Regions from separate parts of the Klebsiella ornithinolytica genome, predicted to be linked through region 4. Evidence: predicted binding sites of a transcription regulator. Region 4 holds the regulator's gene; each other region holds the start of a gene.
What was found. The regulator LexA, encoded in region 4, represses DNA repair genes until DNA is damaged. The targets are predictions, from matches to a motif close to TNCTGTATGTACATACAGNA.
Positions count from the first base shown of each region.

Region 1: umuD (translesion error-prone DNA polymerase V autoproteolytic subunit) is a predicted target of LexA. The motif match lies at 3,258-3,277, and genes of this name have one in related genera.
Region 2: dinB (DNA polymerase IV) is a predicted target of LexA. The motif match lies at 2,485-2,504, and genes of this name have one in related genera.
Region 3: Q1L34_RS16435 (DinI-like family protein) is a predicted target of LexA. The motif match lies at 2,966-2,985, and genes of this name have one in related genera.

Region 1 covers NZ_CP130154.1:191,543-195,711, forward strand. The annotation lists gene Q1L34_RS27225 (SAVED domain-containing protein) at 1-570, shown strand, start outside; gene Q1L34_RS27230 (ATP-dependent nuclease) at 1,021-2,874, shown strand; gene umuD (translesion error-prone DNA polymerase V autoproteolytic subunit) at 3,429-3,785, shown strand; partial or broken gene Q1L34_RS27240 (Y-family DNA polymerase) at 3,794-4,099, shown strand.
Region 2 covers NZ_CP130153.1:4,469,726-4,473,894, reverse strand. The annotation lists gene Q1L34_RS21300 (NADH:ubiquinone reductase (Na(+)-transporting) subunit D) at 1-329, shown strand, start outside; gene nqrE (NADH:ubiquinone reductase (Na(+)-transporting) subunit E) at 336-932, shown strand; gene nqrF (NADH:ubiquinone reductase (Na(+)-transporting) subunit F) at 944-2,167, shown strand; gene nqrM ((Na+)-NQR maturation NqrM) at 2,170-2,385, shown strand; gene dinB (DNA polymerase IV) at 2,522-3,577, shown strand; gene Q1L34_RS21275 (GNAT family N-acetyltransferase) at 3,583-4,035, shown strand; gene pepD (cytosol nonspecific dipeptidase) at 4,076-4,169, opposite strand, start outside.
Region 3 covers NZ_CP130153.1:3,429,529-3,433,697, reverse strand. The annotation lists gene Q1L34_RS16465 (replication protein P) at 1-77, shown strand, start outside; gene Q1L34_RS16460 (PerC family transcriptional regulator) at 91-531, shown strand; gene Q1L34_RS16455 (DUF977 family protein) at 534-800, shown strand; gene Q1L34_RS16450 (hypothetical protein) at 797-1,000, shown strand; gene Q1L34_RS16445 (hypothetical protein) at 1,662-2,276, shown strand; gene Q1L34_RS16440 (hypothetical protein) at 2,295-2,699, shown strand; gene Q1L34_RS16435 (DinI-like family protein) at 3,006-3,239, shown strand; gene Q1L34_RS16430 (LexA family protein) at 3,581-3,973, shown strand; gene Q1L34_RS16425 (hypothetical protein) at 3,970-4,169, shown strand, end outside.
Region 4 covers NZ_CP130153.1:5,211,480-5,215,648, forward strand. The annotation lists gene dinF (MATE family efflux transporter DinF) at 24-1,340, opposite strand; gene lexA (transcriptional repressor LexA) at 1,409-2,017, opposite strand; gene Q1L34_RS24675 (diacylglycerol kinase) at 2,238-2,606, opposite strand; gene plsB (glycerol-3-phosphate 1-O-acyltransferase PlsB) at 2,736-4,169, shown strand, end outside.

The DNA.
Region 1 (4,169 bases), on a different replicon from region 4:
ACAACTGCTTATGTTGCTGCACTCGGCAGCGTACCGTATCTTTATATGGTTGGTAGCTTCATGACAGATGGACATTTGGCATTAAAGTTGTTTGATTTTGATCGGGATAAAAAAGTTTTTCATCCTCTTGATGCACCTCCGACTAATGCAAAGATAGTTAAGTTTTATAATGGTCAGATAATTTATGATAGTAAATGTGTACCATCAAATAATGGAAATGTTATAGGTCTTGCAATTTCATTTACAATGGAAGTTTTAGAAAAAGATCTTCCTGCCGAGTTTATTGGGCATACTTTACATGCTCAACTGAATACAGGGTTCCGGTTTGATAATCTTCCTGAGGAAGATGAGCAAGAAAAAATAGTCAGAGAGCTTAGCTATATTATCTCTGAATTAAAAAAACAGGCTAATGAGGTGCATCTTTTTGTTTCCGCACAAGCATCAGTCGTCCTTCGGCTTGGGACCCTTTACCAAGAAGGCTTGCATGGTGTTATAAATATTTGGCACTGGAACTCTATTGCTAACAAATATGAATGGTGTATAAAAGTGACTAGCAAGAATGTAAGTTAACGATTTATTCAGCATTTATGGTCTTTTTCAAATTGATAGTTTGTTTATAATGCCCTGATATATGGAGGATTATAACTCAGGGCTGTATGAACATATAACGCACATGTTAAATGAACCCGCTTCTACTTATAGCTTTTCAGTTACTACCCTTCCTTATACCATATCTGAAAGATTTTCGTATATCCATTCCGAACACTGCCGGGCAAAACCCATCACAACCTTTATGTTGTCTGGAAAAAGCATTAGACATCATAATTTTCTAGTTATTTAATCCAGAGCTATTCGCAGTGACTACTGAGAGGAACAAGATGGACGTTATTTTTACGCGATGAATCAATCAACATATCATAAGGTCTCCGACAATAAAGAATTTAGCTTTTTGGTATTGTTACATTTTTTTGATGTAAGTCTCATTATTACTCTATTTTTAAAATTAAAATAACTAACTGTATGAATAATACAAAGCCATCTTTAAATACTTTATTTTTATATGATATATGGAAAATACCAATGCGATTACACACTCTTAAAATAAATGGTTTTAAAAGAATTCACAATGCTCAGGTCAAATTTGGTGACGCCACATTTTTAATTGGTTCTAACAATGCAGGGAAAAGTTCAGTTTTAAAGGCCATTGAGTGGTTATTGTCTGATAAAAAAAGAATGGCCTCAGACTGTTTCTGTTCCGAAGTTGATGCCGAAACTGGTGAAAACAAAATTTCCTGTAAAGAAATAATACTTGAAGCTGAGTTTAGAAATGTTCCAGATGACGCTAAAACGTGGAGAGGATTCAAAGGGAGAGTGTTTTCTTATGATCCAACCGATAGTGGAGAAACTGGGAATAGTATTTTTTACAGAAAGAGCTATACATTGGGTGAAGATGTTTTAATTGAATTAAAATCACTCAAGAGAGAACTGAAAAAAGAGTTCGAGAATCTAAAAAAACCTCTGGAATTTATTGAATCGGGAGTCGATGCTGCAATCATCACCGAACTATTCTCTGCTTTAGAAAAAAACATAAGTGGTAGTGAAAAGTCAAAACTTGAACTCATAGATGATATTTGGGACATAACAGAAGAAGAGATCTGGGACAAAAACCCAGGTGGTATAGGTGGCGTGGTACTTTCAAGGCTACCAAGTTTTTTACTTATTCCAGCAGAATCAGGGGCTAATGAAATTGAAGATAAGACGGGAGTGCTTCAAAAAACACTAAACGAACTATTTAAAGATGTTCGAGGAGGATCAGACAATTACAAGCGTGCCCAGGAATGTCTAAATGAACTTGCTAAGGAATTAAACCCTTCCGATGAAAAATCAGAATTTGGGATAATGATGGGTGAGCTAAACAAAGTTCTTTGCGGTGTATTCCCTGAGTCAAAAATCTATGCATTCGCCGATCTTTCCAATCCTGACACTGCATTGTCACCCACTTTTTCCATTGAAATGTCAAGCAATATACGAACTACAGTATCTAATCAAGGTACCGGCATGGTAAGGGCCGCCGTTTTTGGCCTGCTAAGATTCAGGCAGGAATGGTTGAGAAAAAGAGGTGAAGACGCAAGGAGTCTTATCATTGGTTTTGAGGAACCTGAAATATATCTTCACCCAAGTGCAGCCAATCAAATGAGAGATATTATCTATGACTTATCAGGCCTATCATCTCAAATCATTGCCACAACTCACTCCCCTTACCTCATTGATCTTTCTAGGAAACCAAGGCAAGTATTGAATAGATTCCATTATGAATCCTCTCATACCTCAATTAACCCATTTTCTGTGACCGAAAAATACAAACAGCTATCAGAGGATGACAAGAATTATGTGAAAATGATAATGAAATTGGATGACCATATGTCGCGCATATTTTTTACTAAAAAGGTTATAGTCGTAGAGGGTGATACAGAGGAAATTGTTTTCAAGGAAGCGATTCGGAGGGTGCCTGCACTCTCTAGAAATAAGATCCTAACCAACACTGAATTAGTTAAGGCGCGAGGAAAGGCAGCCATAATAGGATTAATAAAATATCTTTCTGCATTAGATGTTGATTTTATCGTTATTCATGATAGGGATCAGGGAGTTAAGGGGGCGGAAGTATTTAACCCACATATACTAGAAGCAGCTGGCGATCATGAAAAAGTAATTGTTGTAGAGGAGTGTATTGAAGATCTTCTTGGCTATCCAGCCCCAAAATCTGAAAAACCATTTAATGCCTATCAACAAACATTAGGATGGGGAGATGATTTTGATGGAGTTCCTGATAAATTAAAAGAAGTTATGCAAAGAATCTATAATACGTGGCTATAAAATAATTAAAACATACAGCTTAAGGGTTCTAATGATGGGTCTGAGAGTCAGATCCATCATTTTTATAGAACTGTCCTCTAATTGTTAGCATATTGCTACACTAACAAAGTTGTTTGATCGCTCCCCAATATCAGCGCTGGGATAAATCAGAGCCCGTTGGTTATAGATAGCTATTGCACGAGCAACACTCCCGGCATCTGAAGCAGGGAGCACATTGGCATCAAGTTGAGGCCGAGAGAGAGGTAGTGACAATCATTGAACGGTTCCGTTGGTTCCAGAACCATCTGTCTATACCTCTTACTTGCATAACTAAATTTGCACTTACTTCAACAAGATCACAATACACACTTATGAATCACTTGCTTTACTCTGCCATTGTACAATACTGTATATGCAAACAGTATTAATTGCGAGTAAATCAACATGTCGCCTTGGAATGTAATTTTTATATTTAACAATATAATCATATTGTTAAATAATTTTTTAGCTTATGAAAGCAATAAAGTACGACGTCCTGTATTTTATTCTTTTTCTGCCTATGAAGGCCTGTGACCATGGGAGCATTTCCATCCCCAGCTCAGGATTACGTCGAAAAGGAACTGGATTTAAATGAGCTCTGTATACGCCGACGGGCCTCTACTTTTTTTGTACGCGCCAGTGGCTGCAGTATGCAGGAGCTTGGTCTTTGTGATGGCGATATTATGGTGGTTGATCGCGCTGAAGAAGCTATTCATGGTGATATTGTTGTTGTGGAAGTCGATGGCGAGTTTATCGTTAAGCGTCTTCAACTGAAGCCCCGGCTTGCGCTTTTGCCTATGAGTCCAGCATTTCCAATTATTTATCCCGATGAATTGCAACTACTTGGCGTGGTTACGTGGTTTTTCAACTGCACTCGTACTCGACGGAGGTAACGATGCCAATGTTTGGTCTTGCGGATGTAAACTCATTTTATGCCAGTTGTGAGGCGTTGTTTCGCCCAGATTTGCGAGGCAAACCGATTGTTGTTCTTAGTAACAACGACGGATGCGTTATCGCACGTAATGCAGGCGCAAAAGCGTTAGGGATAGAAATGGGGGTACCCTGGTTCCAGATTAAAAATCAGGATTACCGGAAACAGGTACATACTTTCAGCTCAAATTATGCGCTTTATCATAACCTTAGCCAGAGGGTAATGATCGCCCTAGAGGAAGTTGCCCCGCGAGTCGAACAGTACAGCATCGATAAGAGTAAGTTGTATAGTGCGGACGCCTAAGCTATTGAGTTCTATCTATGGACATTGTTAAGCGTCCCAGGGG
Region 2 (4,169 bases), 740 kb from region 4:
TGTCGGTGTTCGTCGGGCTTATCATCACCAACTGTATCGTGATGGGGCGCGCGGAAGCGTATGCCATGAAGTCGCCGCCGCTGGCGAGCTTTATGGACGGTATCGGTAACGGTCTGGGCTACGGCGCCATTCTGATGATTGTCGGTTTCCTGCGCGAGCTTATCGGCAGCGGCAAACTGTTTGGCGTCACCGTGCTGCAAACCGTGCAGAACGGCGGCTGGTATCAGCCGAACGGCCTGTTCCTGCTCGCGCCGAGCGCGTTTTTCATCATCGGTCTGCTGATCTGGGCGCTGCGCAGCTGGAAGCCGGAACAGCAGGAGAAGGAGTAACCGAGTATGGCTCATTACCTCAGTCTTTTTGTCCGCGCGGTGTTTGTTGAAAACATGGCGCTGGCCTTCTTCCTCGGCATGTGTACGTTTCTTGCGGTGTCGAAGAAAGTCTCCACGGCGTTTGGTCTTGGCGTAGCGGTGACGGTGGTGCTCGGCATTTCCGTGCCGGTGAACAACCTGATTTATAACCTCGTACTGCGCGACGGTGCGCTGGTGGACGGGGTGGATTTGAGCTTCCTCAACTTCATCACCTTTATCGGGGTGATCGCCGCGCTGGTGCAGATTCTGGAGATGATCCTCGATAAGTATTTCCCGTCGCTGTACAACGCACTGGGGATCTTCCTGCCGCTTATTGCCGTGAACTGCGCCATTTTTGGCGGCGTCTCCTTTATGGTGCAGCGCGACTATAACTTCCCGGAATCCATCGTGTATGGCTTCGGCTCCGGTATCGGCTGGATGCTGGCGATTGTGGCGATGGCGGGCATCCGCGAAAAAATGAAATACGCAAATGTGCCCGCGGGTCTGCGCGGGTTAGGGATCACCTTTATTACCACAGGTCTGATGGCGCTGGGCTTTATGTCATTCTCCGGTGTGCAGCTATAAGGGCGGAAAGTATGGAAATTATTCTTGGCGTCGTGATGTTCACGCTGATCGTGCTGGTGCTGTCGGGGCTGATCCTGGCGGCGCGCTCGAAGCTGGTCAACGCCGGTGATGTGGTTATTGAAATCAATAATGAAGCGGATAAACAGATTCGCACGCCGGCGGGCGATAAGCTGCTGAATACGCTGTCCAGCAACGGGATCTTTATCTCTTCTGCCTGCGGCGGCGGCGGTTCCTGCGGCCAGTGCCGGGTGACGGTGAAGGAGGGGGGCGGTGATATCCTGCCTACCGAACTTTCCCATATCAGCAAACGCGAGGCGAAAGAGGGCTGCCGTCTGGCCTGTCAGGTCGCCGTGAAACAAAACATGAAGATCGCGCTGCCGGAAGAGATTTTTGGCGTCAAAAAATGGGAGTGTGAAGTTATCTCCAATGATAACAAAGCGACTTTCATTAAAGAGCTGAAGCTGGCCATCCCGGAAGGCGAAAGCGTGCCGTTCCGCGCGGGCGGCTATATTCAGATTGAATGTCCGTCGCATAAAGTGGCGTATGCCGATTTTGACGTGCCGGACGAGTACCGTGCGGACTGGGATAAATTTAATCTGTTCCGCTATGTTTCCGAGGTTAAAGAGCCGACGCTGCGCGCCTATTCGATGGCGAACTATCCGGATGAGAAGGGCATCATTATGCTCAACGTGCGTATTGCGACGCCACCGCCGAAAGTGCCGGATGCGCCGCCGGGGATCATGTCTTCGTATATCTGGTCGCTGAAAGCCGGTGATAAGGTGACGATTTCCGGGCCGTTCGGCGAGTTCTTCGCGAAAGAGACGGACGCCGAGATGGTCTTTATCGGCGGTGGCGCTGGTATGGCGCCCATGCGTTCGCATATTTTCGACCAGCTTAAACGGTTGCACAGCAAGCGCAAAATCAGCTTCTGGTACGGCGCCCGTTCGCTGCGTGAAATGTTCTATGACGATGAGTTTGAACAGCTGGCACGTGAAAATCCGAACTTTACCTTCCACGTGGCGCTTTCCGATCCGCAGCTGGAAGATAACTGGAACGGCCACACCGGCTTTATTCACAATGTGCTGTATGAAAACTACCTGCGCGATCATCCGGCGCCGGAGGACTGCGAGTTTTATATGTGTGGGCCGCCGGTGATGAATGCCGCAGTGATCAAGATGCTAAAAGATCTTGGCGTTGAGGATGACAACATCATGTTGGATGACTTTGGAGGTTAATGATGTTGACGGTGTTTGTGGCAACCTTCGTCATTTTCGCGCTGGTTATTCTGGGGATGTCCTTAGGATATCTGATAAAGCGCAAAAGTCTCCAGGGCAGCTGCGGCGGTATCTCATCGCTGGGGCTTGAGAAGGTCTGCGACTGCCCGGAGCCGTGCGATGCACGTAAAAAGCGCATGGCTCGTGAAGCACAGCGCCAGCAAAATCGGATCCTCTGATCTCTCCGTAGGCCCGGCAAGCTTGCGCCGCCGGGCATTATTGCCTGATGGCGCAAGCTTATCAGCCCTACAAACCCCGCTTCTCATTCCTTGTATTATTACTGTATACTTAACCAGTAATCGTTGAGGGCTGAGTATGCGCAAAATTATCCATGTCGATATGGACTGCTTTTTTGCCGCCGTGGAAATGCGGGATAATCCAGCCCTGCGTGATATCCCCATTGCCATCGGCGGTAGCCGGGTACAGCGGGGGGTGATCAGCACGGCCAACTATCCGGCGCGCAAATTTGGCGTACGCAGCGCGATGCCGACCGCGATGGCCCTCAAGCTTTGCCCGCATTTAACCCTGCTACCCGGCCGCTTTGATGCCTACAAAGAGGCCTCGTCCCATATCCGGGAAATCTTCTCACGCTACACGTCGTTAATTGAACCGCTGTCTCTGGATGAGGCGTATCTCGACGTCAGCGATAGCGTTCACTGCCAGGGCTCTGCGACGCTGATCGCGGAAGAGATTCGCCAGACCATTTTTCACGAGCTTCAACTGACCGCCTCTGCCGGTATCGCGCCGGTAAAATTTCTGGCGAAAATTGCTTCCGATATGAATAAACCCAACGGTCAGTTTGTGATTGCGCCGCATCAGGTCGCGGAGTTTGTCCGAACGCTGCCGCTGGCGAAGATCCCCGGCGTGGGGAAAGTCTCAGCCGCAAAGCTGGAAAGCATGGGGCTGCGTACCTGTGAAGATGTGCAGAAAAGCGACCTGGCGATGTTGCTCCGCCGTTTTGGTAAGTTGGGTCGGATCCTGTGGGAGCGTAGCCAGGGAATCGATGAGCGGGAGATCAACAACACCCGACAGCGTAAATCGGTTGGCGTTGAGCGTACGCTGGTGGAGGATATCCACGAGTGGTCTGCCTGTGAGAGCATCATTGAGCACCTCTATCCAGAGCTGGAGCGGCGGGTGCTGAAGGTCAAACCGGACCTTCTGATTGCCCGTCAGGGGGTAAAGCTGAAATTCAATGATTTTCAGCTGACCACTCAGGAACATGTCTGGCCGCGCCTGAATAAAGAGGATTTGCTCTCCACCGCCTACAAAGCCTGGCACGAACGGCGGGGCGGTCGCGGAGTGCGGCTGGTCGGGTTGCATGTGACGCTGCTCGATCCTCAACTGGAGCGGCAGCTGGTGCTGGGGTTATAACGATGCTGAAGATCAGACCTTATCGCGACGATGATTTTACTGCGCTGTGCGCCATTTTTCTGCGCGCGGTACAAGAGACCGCCAGCCATGATTATTCACCCCGCCAGATAGCCGCCTGGGCGCAGATAGACGAGACCCGCTGGCGGCACAAAATGAGGGAGTCTCTGGTATGGGTCGCGGCGATGGACCAGCGTCCTGTGGGGTTTATCACCGCCGTGGACCGCTATATCGATCTCCTGTTTGTAGCGCCGGAGTATGGCCGCCGGGGTATTGCCAGCGCGCTACTCCAGGAACTGTTTACGCAGATACCGCATGGCTCCCTGACGGTCGACGCGAGCATTACGGCAAAACCGTGTTTTGAACGGCATGGTTTCAGGGTCGTGGAAGAACAGCAGGTGGCGGTGCGCGGCGAGACGTTTATTAATTACCGTATGGAGAAGGTGAGACGGCCCGGATAAGGCGCCACGCGCCGCTATCCGGACCGTTTATTGCCGTAACTTACTTCGCAGGAATCGCTTTCAGCAGTTCCGTCAGCAGCGTCCAGTATTGACCAACGCTTTCGATATGCACCTGCTCATCCGGAGAGTGCGGG
Region 3 (4,169 bases), 1.8 Mb from region 4:
ATCCACCCGGGCCGACACCCGCACAGATTTTGATGGAAGAGTACAAACGCCGCAAAGCGGCAGGTTTAACCAAGTAAGCGAGTTTTGACCATGACCAAAAAATCTAAAGAACGAGTTACCCAGGCACAGATGGTAATTGCCATTGTGCACAGAACGCCAGAATGTGTCCTGCAGGATGTTTGCGATGTACTGGATTTGCCCTCGAGTTCCGCGGGTAATCTTCTACGTCACCTCCATGCTGCTGGCAAATTACGGCGCATACACAACGGCACTCAGTACGTTTATCAGGTACCTGCAGGTACTGAGATCCCGAACGTTAAATTGCCAGAACCGGCCATCAAAACTACGCCGGAGAAAGCTCAACTGATGAACAATGCCATCATTCTCGCCCGCCAACTTGAAGAAAAAGGGTTATACCGCCGCGCGGCGACTACTTACACAGCCATTTTGGGAATGGTCAGTAATGCCAGCGAGTTGTGGAATATCGCCCGACTGCGCAGCCGCTGCCTACGTAACGCGGCGAGGTGTTAATCATGGCTAACAAATCACGCGAGCAACAGCAGGCGAGTATCCGGAAAGTTATTGAACTGACCCGGGAGAAGGGCCGGCTGACGGTCAAAGAAGCCTGCGGCGAGTTGCACATGTGTCGGGATACGGTTGGAAAGTATTTCCGATCAGCCGTCAAAACCGGAAAAGTTATTCGTTATGGGCGTCTGGGGTTGTTTCGCGACCAGCGCGCGGTCATCGATTTTGACTTATGCAGATTTGACTATCGGAAGAATGCAGGAGCAGCCAAATGAGCATCGTTAAAACCCATACAGGTACCGTAATAACGAAAGATGGCCCGCAGCAAAAGCTTCTGCATGAAACCCCATCAATGTGGGTCGTTAGGAAAACCGAGTGCTACCGCAAAGACACCGGCAGACGTCATTTTGCAGAGCAAACGCGCCGTCGGCTTATCTTGGACCCAATTCGACCGATGGCGGAGGCCGACAGATGATCTCCGAAATTAATTTGTTAATCACCTTGGGGGCGCTGTTCGTATCAAACCACACTGGCGGCAAAGATACTTAGGCGATGCTGATCAAGTTGCTTGGTGTGATTCCACCTAAACAACGGCTCGTTGTATATGCGTCTCTCGGTAAAATGGAATGGTCTAGAGCACTGGAACTGGCCAGAAATTAGCAGAGGACGCTGACTGCCTTTCATAGTGACGGTCGCAAGAAAGACACTGCTGGAGATGGCGGAGGGCCGTTTTGAGTAACGACCTGAGGTTCCAATCTGACCTCCTGCCAGCACTCGTCAATGCACCAGTGACCTGAAGCGTGGGTCTACCCAGCTCAAGGCCAGACTTTATACGGCCTGAACCCTTATAATATCTATGTTTAGGGTGAAGAACTTCCATAGTAGATATGCTTTACGGCCAAAAATTGTTGAATCTCTAGTTCCAATAGGTTTAATCGATTTTGACTAAGATGTTATGTGTGTCTATAATACTGCGCCCCTTGTTACGGGCGTAGTGGTGGTATGAAAAATTGGACATCACACAAATTGGTTAAACAACTTGGTTGCAAAAAAAATTGAAATGCGGTTATAACTACTATTGTAGGGATGCCGTAGTGAATGCCGAGTTGTATTGCGTTCATCATTGGAGAATGCATATGAATTTATTTACAACCTTAGGAGTGGGACTTGCGCCTCTTCTTCTCTCGACGCAAGCTCAGGCCACTAGTGTTGCCGTACCTATCACAAGAGTACAACCTGCCGAGCTTACATCAGCGGCAAGAGGGCGGGGGATGACCCCTGAAGATGTTCTCAGACTGAACGGTGAAATTTCACCTTTGCTTAATCAGTTGCTTGATTTCAATCGCGATTTAGAAGAAGGGATTGATGTATTGCATACTGCGTTGGGGAAAGGTGAAAGGGTTGAGATCTCTCAATCGTTAGTTAACAGTGCCGATTCCAGCATCGAATCAGCTAAGGCCTCAATGGCTTTGGCTCAAGAAGCCTTCGGGTTTGTGTTGTCTGTAGAGAGGGTCGCTTGCCGACCAATGCTGGAAGAACTTCAGACAAAAACCATTGCTGGTATAGCTGCCAGCATAGAGACTATGAAAAAGATACCAGAGTTGTCAAAGCAAGCATCAGGACAGGCTAAGGCCGTTGTTGCATTTGAGCAAGAGCGGATGTCTGTGGCATTGAACTCTGATAGAATTGAGATGAAACCAGGGATGTCGCGCGAGGAAAAACGGCGTTTCATTCTATCTCATGCATCTTAATATCAAGGTTGCTGCTGGATGACTCAACATTTTACCACATCGTTTGGTAAACTCTTTGCTAAAGAGTTTGGTAACTTTACTGAAAGTGACCAAGATAAAGTTCTTGATTTTACTGAACAATTCGAACGGTGTGGTTTGCGGGATTTCTCTTGTTATCAAGGGAAAATTTCTGCATCTTGGTCGAATTTAGATGAAACTGACCCTAATTACAGTTATGCCAAAGGTAACGATCTCTGGCACTACCATGTCGGGTTACCCGAGTACGTGCAGCGACATCCAAAATATTATACGTCAGACTGGGTGGTTCATTTTCAATGGGTAGAACGTGGAAACCACATCCATCTTGTTGATATGTGTTATCATTATACCTATGACGGGCAGTTTTATCTTCCGAAGCCACAGTATCTGGAAAAAGCAAGCTAACCTATATTTGACCATTTCATGATTTGATTTTCGTCAAAGATCTAACCCGCCTTGAGCGGGTTTTTTATTGCCCGAGCAATTGTCAAGTCTGCTCGAACTGGGGAACTGGTGAGGGAGAACATACCGGATATTTGTCAGCAGAAAGAAATCACTGCTTAATAAAACTCTATTAATTCAACCCGCTACGGCGGGTTTTTCATATGCATTCCTGACAAAAAACTAACAGTTTGTGCCTTTAAGATGTTGCTCATTGAGAAAGTTGGGTGTACTGTTTATTTATACAGTATATCGAGGGAGGGTAATACTATGAAAATCGAAGTAACCATCGACAAAAACAAAAAATTGCCTGATGGCGCGGAGCATGCGCTTGAGGCCGAGTTACTGCGGCGTTTAAATCAAAAATATGATGGCTGCAAGTTAACTATTCGCCGTGCTGGGGCTGACGGACTCAGCGTGTTCGGTGGCATAGACGGTGATAAAGAAACTATCGAAGAGATTCTCCAGGAGACATGGGAAAGCGCAGACGACTGGTTTTATTGAATTACTGCGTGGACGTTACCGAGTTTGTTGAGAGGATTTTGTAGTGGGAAAAAAACAAGAAATGCCGAACACCGGCTATGTAGTTATCAGATGCGATGATGGGGTAATAGTAGCCCGTCTCAAATCCTTTCCCGTAGGTGATCGTGCTTTGATGTATCGCCGCGGAGATACAGTTTCGTTTATGCCACTACAGCAAGATGAGATCGTGGGGACTCTCTCGTTATTTGCGCAGATGATAGAAAAGGCGAGGTCTGGAGTTGGTTACCAGGTTCCGTCAGGTTCTGTTAAACTCCCGTCATAGGCCTGAACAACCTATACCTGCTGCGCCACGGAGACAAACCATGGCGCAAAATATCGCAAAACCAGTAACAAAAAAGACTGGCGGTCATAATGACAACGCTGGCTTTTCTTCATTCCAGAAACTGACCCCACGCCAGCAGGAGGTGTTTGATCTCCTCGTTGCGTTTATCTCAAAACACGGTTATCCGCCGACGGCCAGAGAGCTGTCAGATCTTATTGGTGCTGCGTCTCCGAACGCTGCGGCCGAACACCTTCGGGCATTGCGCAGAAAAGGGTTCATCACCATCGCTCCAAACATGTCCCGGGGTATTTCTATCGTCGGGCATAAAGAGCCATCACTCGGCGTGCAACTGCTGCAGGAAATGCTGCATAACGAACCGGGAGCACGTGAACGCGCCATTGAGTTCATCCGGTTGTATGAGGACCAGCTATGAAGAAAAGCTGGTTTCAGCATACGGGGTTGAAAGAGTCGCAGGCAGTCGAGTTGGTGGCGCGTTACCGTAAGGCTAACTACCGGGTAGAGAAATGCCTCTCCCGTGATTTTGTATCGTGGGAAGTTAGCGTGTTTTTGCCTGAATCAGAAAAGGAGCCCCGCGCCGACAGAACCTTCTTGCAGAAAATGTGGAGAGA
Region 4 (4,169 bases):
AACCAATTACATATCAAAAATCGCTACGAAAACCAGGTGCCACGCCGCCAGTGTCGCCGCCAGATGACCGCCAGCGACAGACCGCGCAGCGCGAGGAAGACCGCCAGCGCCAGCCATAGCGCGTGGTTGCCAAGGACCGGCAGCGTCAGCAGCGTCAGGGCAAACCCCGCCGCCGCCACCGCCATGCTGTTGCGCATCTCAGCCCCGCGCGTCGCGCCGATGAACATGCCATCCAGCAAATAACACCACACGCCAATCACCGGCAAAACGATCTGCCAGATCAGATAGCGATCGGCAAGCAGCTGAAGCGAGGGTAGCGAAGTCAACAGGGCGATAATCTGCTGCCCGGCTACGGCATAGGTTGCCGCAAAGGCCAGCGCCACCATTCCCGACTGGCGGCAGGCCGCCCGCCAGACATCAAGCAACTGGCTACCGTCACGCGCGCCGTACGCCTGTCCGGAGTGCGCTTCCACGGCATAAGCAAAACCATCCAGGGCATAGGCGGTGAAGGTCAACATGGTCATCAGGAGCGCGTTGACGGCAACGATCTCACCGCCAAGACGAGCGCCGAAAACGGTCACCGCACCAAAGCACAACTGAAGCAGCAGAGAGCGCAGCATGATATCGCGATTGAGCGCCAGCAAGCGGCGCACATCTCCGCGCCACGCGCGCTTGAGCAGGGCAAATGACACGCCGCGTAGCGCCAGCACGCGCCTTGCCATCAGCAGCCCGATGATAAAGGTGACATATTCGGCGGTGACCGTCGCCAGCGCGGCCCCCTGCACGTTCAGGTGCAGGCCCATCACCAGCCACAGATCGAGCACAATATTCAGCAGGTTGCCAACGATCAGCAAAATCACCGGCGCCCGGGCGTACTGTACGCCCAACAGCCAACCGAGCAGCACCAGGTTTGCCAGCGATGCCGGCGCACTCAGCCAGCGGATGTCGAGAAAGCGCCGCGCCTGCTCCAGCACCGCGTCATTGCCGCCAACAATATGCAACGCCAGATCGATAAGCGGGGTTCGGAAAATCACAATCAGCAGGCCGGCGCCTGTTGCCAGCCCCAGCGGCTGCACCAGTGCCCGCGCCAGGCGGAGAGGATCTTTGGCGCCAAAGGCCTGCGCCGTCAGTCCGGTGGTGCTCATCCGCAGGAAAAGCAGCAGCATGAAGAGAAAACTGGTGGCCGTCGCGCCGACCGCGACACCGCCGAGGTAAACCGGGCTGTCGAGATGGCCAATCACGGCGGTATCCACCAGTCCCAGCAGCGGAACGGTGATATTGGAGAAAATCATGGGTAGCGCCAGGCGCCACAGGGCCTTATCAGCGGCGTTAAAGAACATGAGAAAGAGCCTGACCGGGAGGAGACAGCGCAGCATCATGCATCAGACGATGCTGCGTGGGGAAGGTGTTACAGCCACTCGCCGTTGCGAATCACGCCAACGGCCAGCCCTTCGATAGTGAAATTTTGTTCGCGTAGATTCACCACGATAGGGGAAAACTCGCTGTTTTCTGGCAGAAGTTCGACGATATTGCCCTGTTTTTTAAGACGCTTAACGGTGACCTCTTCGTCAATACGCGCCACGACAACCTGGCCGTTGCGTACATCCTGAGTTTTATGGACCGCCAGCAGATCGCCATCGAGAATACCGATATCTTTCATTGACATGCCGCTTACCCGCAGCAAAAAGTCGGCGTTCGGCTTGAACATCGCCGGATCGACCTGGAAGTGGCCTTCGATATGCTGCTGAGCCAGCAGCGGCTCACCGGCCGCCACGCGGCCAATCAACGGTAAACCCGGTTCTTCTTCCGTAAGCAGGCGAATCCCCCGGGAGGCGCCGGAGATAATCTCGATCGCGCCCTTACGCGCCAGCGCTTTCAGGTGTTCTTCCGCCGCGTTTGGGGAACGGAACCCCAAGCGCTGAGCAATTTCCGCACGCGTCGGCGGCATGCCCGTCTGGCTGATGTGATCCCGAATGAGATCAAACACCTCTTGCTGCCTGGTCGTTAACGCTTTCATCCCGCCCCCTGGGTGTATATACAGTTATGCTGTGAGTATATACAGCTAACGGTGATTTTGGAATCAAATTTCACACAAAAATCAGGAGATTCTTTCCATTTTGCGTCCCCGATAGCCCATTGCGCCAGGGGTGATTGTCGCCAGCCGGGCAAAACCCATCGGGGGCCGGCCGATCGCCGGGAGGACATCGCCAGGCGGGGGCATCTCACAAAGTGGTCACTCAGTGATAGCGGGCCCACAGCAAGAGGCCCCAGGTGATCAGCGCGATCACAATGGCCAGCAGCACCGCCGCAGAACCCATATCTTTCGCCCGACCGGACAGCTCATGATGTTCCGGGCCAATACGGTCCACCACCGCCTCAATCGCGCTATTAAGAATTTCGACTATCATCACTATCAGGACCGAGCCTATCAGCAGCACACGCGTGATGGCGTCAACGTCCAGCCAGCAGGCGATCGCGACAGCAACAATGGCGGCGATGCCTTCTTGACGAAATGCGGCCTCATTTATCCATGCCGCACGGAACCCTTTCCAGGAATAACCTGCCGCTTTAATGATTCGGGTTAACCCAGTGGTATTATTGGCCATCAAAAGAACCTTTTTATGTAAATGACGTCAATGAGTGTACGCGTTTGCCGCGTGGCAACGGAAATTTTGCGCGCTTTCTGTTATTCTTGCCGCGCATTTGCATGATTAACCAGAGGCTTCACATCGTTTATGTCCGGCTGGCAACGAATTTACTATAAATTACTGAATTTACCATTACGGGTGCTGGTAAAAAGCAAGTCTATTCCCGCAGAACCTGCTCAGGAATTAGGGCTGGATACCTCGCGTCCGATCATGTACGTCCTGCCTTATAATTCCAAGGCGGACCTGCTGACCCTGCGCGCCCAGTGCCTGGAGCACGATTTACCCGATCCGCTTGAACCGCTGGAAATCGATGGCGCGCTGCTGCCGCGCTACGTATTTATCCACGGTGGCCCGCGCGTCTTTACCTACTACGCGCCGAAAGAAGAGTCGATTAAGCTGTTCCACGACTACCTGGATCTGCACCGCAACCATCCTGACCTGGACGTGCAAATGGTGCCAGTCTCGGTGATGTTTGGTCGTGCGCCAGGGCGCGAAAAAGGCGAAGTAAACCCGCCGCTGCGCATGCTGAATGGCATTCAGAAGTTCTTCGCCGTTCTGTGGCTGGGCCGCGACAGCTTTGTCCGTTTCTCGCCGCCGGTTTCTCTGCGCAGAATGGCCACCGAACACGGCACCGATAAAATTATCGCCCAGAAGCTGGCCCGCGTCGCGCGTATGCACTTCGCCCGCCAACGTCTGGCCGCCGTCGGCCCACGTCTGCCGGCACGTCAGGATCTGTTCAATAAGCTGCTGGCCTCCAAAGCCATCGCCCGCGCGGTGGAAGATGAAGCGCGCAGCAAGAAAATTTCCCATGAGAAGGCGCAGCAAAACGCCATCGCGCTGATGGAAGAGATCGCCGCGAATTTCTCTTATGAGATGATTCGCCTGACCGACCGCGTTCTCGGCTTTACCTGGAACCGTCTCTATCAGGGGATCAACGTCCACAACGCCGAGCGCGTACGTCAGCTGGCCCATGAAGGGCACGAAATTGTGTACGTACCGTGCCATCGTAGCCATATGGACTATCTGCTGCTCTCCTACGTGCTGTATCACCAGGGGCTAGTGCCGCCGCATATTGCCGCCGGTATCAACCTGAACTTCTGGCCAGCAGGCCCCATTTTCCGCCGCGGTGGCGCATTCTTTATTCGCCGTACCTTTAAGGGCAATAAGCTCTATTCCACGGTGTTCCGCGAATATCTCGGCGAGTTGTTCAGCCGGGGTTACTCCGTGGAGTACTTCGTTGAAGGGGGCCGCTCGCGTACCGGCCGTCTGCTGGATCCGAAAACCGGCACCCTGTCGATGACCATCCAGGCCATGCTGCGCGGCGGGACCCGACCGATCACGCTGGTGCCTATCTACATCGGTTACGAGCACGTGATGGAAGTGGGCACCTACGCCAAAGAGCTGCGCGGTGCGACGAAAGAAAAAGAGAGTCTGCCGCAGATGCTGCGCGGCCTGAGCAAGCTGCGTAACCTCGGTCAGGGCTATGTTAACTTTGGCGAACCACTGCCGCTGATGACTTAC